2 regions of the Affinirhizobium capsici genome follow, and region 2 is predicted to be linked to the other one. Evidence: riboswitches for the same ligand, from Rfam matches in the RefSeq annotation. Region 2 holds a riboswitch; the other holds the start of a gene.
The links. Region 2 has a riboswitch for thiamine pyrophosphate ahead of thiB (thiamine ABC transporter substrate binding subunit). Riboswitches for the same ligand answer to the same signal wherever they lie in the genome.

Region 1 (3,404 bases), on a different contig from region 2:
AAGCGAAATGCCGTCCGTTTCCAGCATGCGCTTCAACATGGCATCTTCGAAGCCCGAAACGGAAAAGCCTATCTTCTTCCCCTTCAGGTCCTTCAAGCTTTTGATCGGACCATCTGAAAGCACAGTCACTGTGTTGAGCGGTGTCTCGACAAGCGTGCCAAACCGCACAAGCGGTAGCCCTGCTGCATGATCCAGATAGAGATTGGGCTGGTAGTGAATGCCGATATCCGTCTGCCCTGTCGCGACCAGGCGCGGAACGGCGGAGGGGTCTGACGGCGGGATGAGGGTTACATCGAGCCCTGCTTCCTGAAAATAGCCCTTCTGCTGCGCCACGACCAAAGGGGCATGATCCGGGTTTACGAACCATTCCAGCAGGACATTCAATTTGTCTGCTGCCAGTGAACTACTGCAACTGAGAAGAATGAAGATTGCACTGAACAGTGCAAGAAGCTTGGCTTTCATGAGAGCATTCCTGAATGAAGTGAGGCATGGCGCAAAGAGGCGTTTTCCCGAGCCCAGGGAACCAGATTGATTGTCAGCCGATCAGTCATGAACCGGAGAAGCACTGTAAAAATGGCCAGTATTGCCATGGCAGCGAACATCACATCGGTTTGCAGCCGCGCATTGGCTTGCATCATGATGAAGCCAAGTCCCCCAGATGCGCCGACCCATTCACCCACTACTGCGCCCAGCGGTGCCAGAGGCGCAGCAATGCGCAGACCGGAAATCAGTGAAGGCAAGGCAAGCGGAATGCGCAGCAGACGCAGCGTTTGCAGATGGCTGGCCGAAGTTAAAGCTGCGGCATCCAGAACGGTGGCGTCGGTGCGTCGCAAGCCATCATAAAAGGCGGAGGCGACAGGAAAAAAAATAATAATGATTGTCATAGCCACCTTGGAGGCAAGGCCGAAGCCGAACCAGATGACGAGCAACGGCGCCAGCACAAACACCGGGAAGGCCTGCAAGACCAGCATCAGTGGCCAAACAATCCGGCCCGCTTTGGGGAAAGCAGCAATTGCAACGGCTGTGGCTGCACCGAGCACCGACCCAAAGAGAAGGCCAGTGATCATTTCGGTCGCAGTTAACAAGCTATGCTGGAAGAGGAAAAAGGGCTGGTTCAGAAAGACGTGGAGAACAGCCTGCGGAGACGGCAGCAGATAACGCGGTGGCGCGGTGAGTATAATGATCGCCTGCCAAAAGAGCAGAAGCATCATGAGAGAAACCAGCGCCTGACGCAGGGTCATCGCCGCACCTGGGACTGCCGAAGCGACGTTTCAACAATGGTGGATGGACGCGCCATCGCTCAATAACTCCTGCCCAAATTGATGTCGGGTCAGGCGATGAAGCGAAACAGCGCTGGCGTTGCGATTTTCCGTTCCTACGCCGGTATAACCCGGATCAGGTTCAAGGGTCCGGCTCACCGCCATCTCAGCACCGTCTGGTGCTCCCCTCGGAATAGCTTCACCTAAAGGTAAGCGGGCCAACATGTCAACGCAGACGACAGGTTCGTCATGAAGGATACGAATGACTAGAGGTTGTGCAGGGCAATATAACGACATTGAACAGAAGCGCGAAGCGGACTAGATCAGGGCATGGCCTTCAGGTTCGTTCATACCGCAGATATTCATCTTGATTCTCCACTCCGTTCGCTTTCGCTGCGAAACCCGGAGCTTGCCGCATTGATTGGCGATGCCACGCGCCAGGCACTCATCCATATTGTGGGTCTGTGTCTGGAGGAGCGAGTGGATGCCCTGATCATTGCTGGCGACCTCTACGATGGCGACCAGACCTCCATGAAAACGGCGCGCTTTCTGGCAAATCAGATGGAGCGCCTTCATGAGGCCAATATCAAGGTCTTCAAGATACGGGGCAATCACGATGCGCTTTCGCGCATTACGCAGGAACTGGTGCTGCCGCCGTCGGTGAAGGTGTTTACGGGTCGGGCGGAGGCGGTGGAGTTCAAGCATCACGGCCAAACTGTCGCTGTCCATGGTTTGAGTTTTACCAAGCCCCATGCGCCGGAAAGCCTGCTCACCAAGTACAAGCCAGCCATCCCGGGTGCCATTAATATCGGGCTCATGCATACAAGCCTCGCCGGTGCGCCGGGGCACGACCAATACGCCCCCTGCTCGGTCGCCGACCTTCATGCGGCGGGTTTTCATTATTGGGGGCTAGGTCATATTCACCAGCGCAGCGACCACGCTGGGTCGCGTAAAGTCATCATGCCGGGCATGCCGCAAGGCCGTGACATCAACGAAGCTGGCGAAAAAAGTGTGAGCCTTGTCACGGTGCACGACGATGGCAACGTCACCGTTGAGGAACGGCTGACAAGCATCGCACAATTCGAGCGGATCAGCGTCGATGTCTCTGGCACAACGAATTGGATCGAGGTTGTTGAACGGATTGGCGAGGCTTTGCAGAACCGGAGATCGATTACTCGCTCGGAGCATCTGGTTGCTCGTCTGAAACTGAAAGGATCTACTCCTCTTTCCTGGACAATCCGGCGCGATCTCGACCTGCTTCGCACCGAGGCGGAGCAGCGGGGCGAGCGCATCGGCAAGACGTGGATTGAAAAAATCGAGCTCGACCTCCGGGCTACTGGTGTCGAGCAACCATCAACCGGAACCGACCCGATTCTTGAGTTAAACGAGATCATGCGTGACCAAGTGATGGTCTCGGCTGGTTATCGGGAACAGGTTCGGGAGATGATTCAAGCGCTCTTGGATGATCTTCCCGCGGAGGCCCGACAGATTGCTGGCAAGGACGACGTTGAACGTGAGGCCTTTCTGCAAGCTCTTATTGCAGAAGGCGGAGAAGAGTTGGTTGCCAGAATGGCGCAAGCGCGAAGCGAGGACGACTGATGCGACTTCGCCGCCTGGACCTGACCCGCTACGGAAAATTCACTGGCCGCATTCTGGACTTCGGCGACAAGACACCGGGTTCGCCTGATCTGCACATTGTCTACGGGCTGAACGAGGCAGGGAAATCCACAGCCTTTGCTGCCTATCTCGACCTCTTGTTCGGCATTCATGACAAGTCACCTTACGACTTCCTGCACGCTTACAACACGATGCAGATTGGCGCCCGGCTGGAGATTGACGGGAAAGAGCATGAATTCGCCCGCATAAAGAAGCGCAGCAACTCGCTTCTGGACACAACCGGCCAGCCCCTGCCGGAGGCGCTGATCACATCCGCGCTCGGTGGTTTAACGCGCGAATCCTATCGGGCCATGTTTTCGCTCGATGAGCATTCACTGCAAGAGGGTGGACGGTCTATTGTGGAAAGCCGTGGCGATCTCGGCGAATTGCTTTTTTCCGCAAGTGCTGGCCTGGCCGAACTTGGTGCCGTGCTGAACCGCGTAAGTGAAGAGGCTCAGCAGTTCCACAAAAAGCGAGCGAGATCGACGC
Region 2 (3,404 bases):
CCCGTCCCACGCTCTATTCTTGACAGCGGTTCCATCGAAGCGGCGCAGACGGCGGCCTTCGCCAACTCGGTCATCCTCCGCTTTCGGAAGCAGGGAGAGCGCAGTAAGCACAATCACGGTCAGGCCGATTTGCAGCATGGAAAGCGCAACGGCGCGAGGCGGGTCAAAATCAAACCGCAGGGATTGATAGATTGCCACTTCCAGCGTTGTCGCCGCCGGTCCGCCACCCAAAACCAGAACCAGGGTAAAGCTCGTGGCGCAGAGCATGAAAATCAGACCCGCCGCGCCCGCCATGCTGCGCATGAGGATGGGAAGCTCAATCAGCCTGAAGATGCTCCAGCTGGACATGCCAAGGCTGGCGCTCAAGCGCCAATATTCCTGGGGCAGCCGCTCCAGTGTCGCCAGCAGCAGCCGCGCAGCCAGCGGCAGGTTGAAGAAAACATGGGCAATCAGAATTCCGCTCAACCCGTAAATGCTGATCGGCTGGCGAATACCAAGCTCCGCCAGCATTTGGTTGAAGACACCCTGGCGACCGAAAATCCCAATCAGCCCTAGAGCGCCGATCAACACAGGCAGACCCATGGGAACTGCCATCAGCCGAATGAGCCAGATGCGTCCGGAAAAGCGTGTCTGCCGTGCCAGTGCCAGTGCCACCGGAACACCGAACAGGATGGACAAAGCCGTGGAAAGCACGGCCTGAAGCAAAGTAAAACGGAGAATGCCGATGGTGTAGTCATCAAACAGCAGTCCGCTTGAGGGAGCAGCCGCGCCCAACAGCGTTAAAACAGGCACCAGGATAGCCAGCGAAAGCCCTGCCAGTGTTGCAATTCCTAAGCCAAGGCCATTTCGCTGCTGGCGTTTCGTCAGCATCCTCCGTTTAGCCTCACTTCATGCTCATGGCACTCAGCCATTCCCTTATCCAACCCTGCCGGTTCTTTGCCACCTCTTCCGGTGACATAAGAAAGGTCTTGCCCACGTCCGGCAGTTTCGAGAAAGCGTCAGGCAGAGGGTCTTTCGTGGCAGCCGCTGGCATCATCCAGTTGGTGGTTGGAATGATGGTCTGGAACTCAGGCGATAGCGTGAAAGCCAGGAATTTTCGCGCAAGGTCCTTGTTCTGCGAGGATTTGAGTGCGCCTGCCACTTCGATCTGAATGTAATGACCTTCCTCGAACTTCGCGGCTTTGTATCGATCCGTCTTTTCCTCCACCATGTGATAGGCTGGCGAAGTAATATAGGAAAGAACCATGGGCGCTTCACCCTTGGTGAAGAGGCCGTAAGCTTCCGACCAGCCGGGGGTCACAGTCAAAACGCGGTTCTTCAACCTGCCCCAGGCCTCAGGTGCCTTGTCGCCGTAGACAGATTTCACCCACAATAGCAGGCCGAGGCCGGGTGTAGAGGTGCGGGGATCTTCAATCACGATCTTCTGGGAGGCATCGCCTTCAACCAGTTCCTTCAGGCTCTTGGGTACATTCTTGAGTGTATCGCTGTCGTAAACCACTGCGAAGTGGCCGTAATCATAGGGAACGAACGTGCTGTCCGTGAAGCCGCCTGGGATTTTGGCAGCTGATGTATCTATGCCGTGCTCTTCGAACAGGCCGGTCTGTTTTGCTTCTTCGATCAGATTGGTATCAAGCCCTAGCGCCACATCTGCCTTGGAGGTCTGGCCTTCCAGCTTGAGACGCGTCAGAAGGGCGACGCCATCCGCCACGCCCACGAAATTCACCGTGCAGTCGCAAGTTTTCTCAAAGGCGGCCTTCACCTTCGGTCCCGGTCCCCAGTCAGAGAGGAAGCTCTCATAGGTGTAGACCGTCAGGCTCTTCTTGTCCTGCGCATGGGCAGAGCCCGCGGCAAGGAGCACGGAAAGTGCGGCCAGAGAAATTTGCAGGGACTTCATGGTTCAACGCCTCCAAACATCTTAAAACTTGGGAATAGGCGTCGATGGATGCCGTCTAATCCCTCCGCCGGTGTTAGCCGGATCAGGTTCCGCGGGTTGGCTGGGTCTCCTCAGCCTCTCAGCCACTCTCGTGGCACCCCGTTAGAGCTAGCAGATGTGTAATCAGAGCCGCTGTTCTTGGCAAGCGGCAGGTATCAAGCTGCCCTTTACTGGTTCGCGGCCAGTGCGCGCAGCTGATAGGGAACGGCAGCAATGCCACCCAGCCGATTGGCAACGGCATAGGCCACGGTTTCCTGCAAAATGTGTGGCATCACAGGTTTGGTCAGCACCCCAAGCGTCGCAGCATCGTGTCCAGCAAGCTGCTCAGGATTGGCCGTCATGAACACGACGGTAATACCGAACCGTTCCGCCAATTCGCGACCGATGGAGGGCCCCGTCGCGCCATCGGAAAGATTGACATCCACGAACGCAATATCAGCCGTGGGCGCAAGCCGCAAAGCATGCTCCCTTGCACTGGCAAAGCCGCTCACTTTCAGGCCCATTTCTTCCACCGTTTCGGCGATATCGAGAGCGATCAAAAACTCGTCTTCGACGATCAGAACTCTTTGATTCATGGCTGCATCTTCCAGCCGACGACGCATAACTTGAGTCGACATGGGACCATCCCCTTCGTTGAAACCTGATCAGCAGTAACATCATGTCCTGCCATCAAAGTCCCGAACGTGCCAATTTGGGAATTGTTCCGGTTTTAGTTGATGCTGGTGAATACTAACGGAACGTTAATCCAAACAATTACTTAAGGCTGTAGAAGACCGCTTCTACCCCTCAAGTTGCTCACGCAGCATTTCCAGTTCGAGCCATTCTTCCTCCATCGCAGTCAGTTTATTGCGCAAACCTTCCAGTTCTGCAGCAATGCGGTTGAAGGAAGTGGGGTCCTTGGTGAAGAGGTTCGGATCAGCCATTTTGGCCTCGCGAGCGGCAATGTCCTTCTCAATCTTTTCCATCTCCTTGGGCAGATTTTCGAGCGCGAATTTCTGCTTGTAGGAAAGCTTGGATTGGTTTCTGGACTGTGCAGGAGCAGAAGCGATTTCGGACTTTACCTTTTCACGCTCGGCCTTTTTCTTTTCCTCCTGTGCGCCGCGGCGCTGCGCCATCATGTCCGTATAGCCACCGGCATATTCAATCCAGCGTCCATCCGGTGCATCCGGGTTTGCCGGTGCAATGGTGGAGGTGACCGTGCGGTCGAGAAAGTCACGGTCGTGGCTGACAAGGATGACGGTGCCACTGTAGCCCGCGACAATTTCCTGCAACAGGTCCAGCGTTTCGATATCCAGATCGTTGGTCGGCTCGTCGAGGATCAGCAGGTTGGAGGGCTTTGCCATGATCCGCGCCAAAATCAGGCGCGCCCGTTCACCACCGGAAAGGTTGCGGATTGGAGTGCGCATCTGCTCCGGCTGGAATAGGAAGTCCTTCATATAGCCCGCAACATGGCGCTGCTCGCCATTCACCA

Region 1: it holds a riboswitch for thiamine pyrophosphate, as region 2 does, so the genes downstream of both, AC0JZ1_RS01850 (ABC transporter permease) here and thiB (thiamine ABC transporter substrate binding subunit) in region 2, are expected to answer to the same signal.

Annotation. Positions count from the first base shown of each region.
Region 1 covers NZ_CDRNXD010000002.1:412,663-416,066, reverse strand. Annotated here, with positions in the region: gene AC0JZ1_RS01855 (ABC transporter substrate-binding protein) at 1-462, opposite strand, end outside; gene AC0JZ1_RS01850 (ABC transporter permease) at 459-1,241, opposite strand; TPP riboswitch at 1,356-1,458, opposite strand; gene AC0JZ1_RS01845 (metallophosphoesterase family protein) at 1,590-2,858, shown strand; gene AC0JZ1_RS01840 (ATP-binding protein) at 2,858-3,404, shown strand, end outside.
Region 2 covers NZ_CDRNXD010000007.1:259,965-263,368, reverse strand. Annotated here, with positions in the region: gene thiP (thiamine/thiamine pyrophosphate ABC transporter permease) at 1-870, opposite strand, end outside; gene thiB (thiamine ABC transporter substrate binding subunit) at 884-1,894, opposite strand; TPP riboswitch at 1,937-2,045, opposite strand; gene AC0JZ1_RS19475 (response regulator) at 2,101-2,550, opposite strand; gene AC0JZ1_RS19470 (ABC-F family ATP-binding cassette domain-containing protein) at 2,713-3,404, opposite strand, start outside.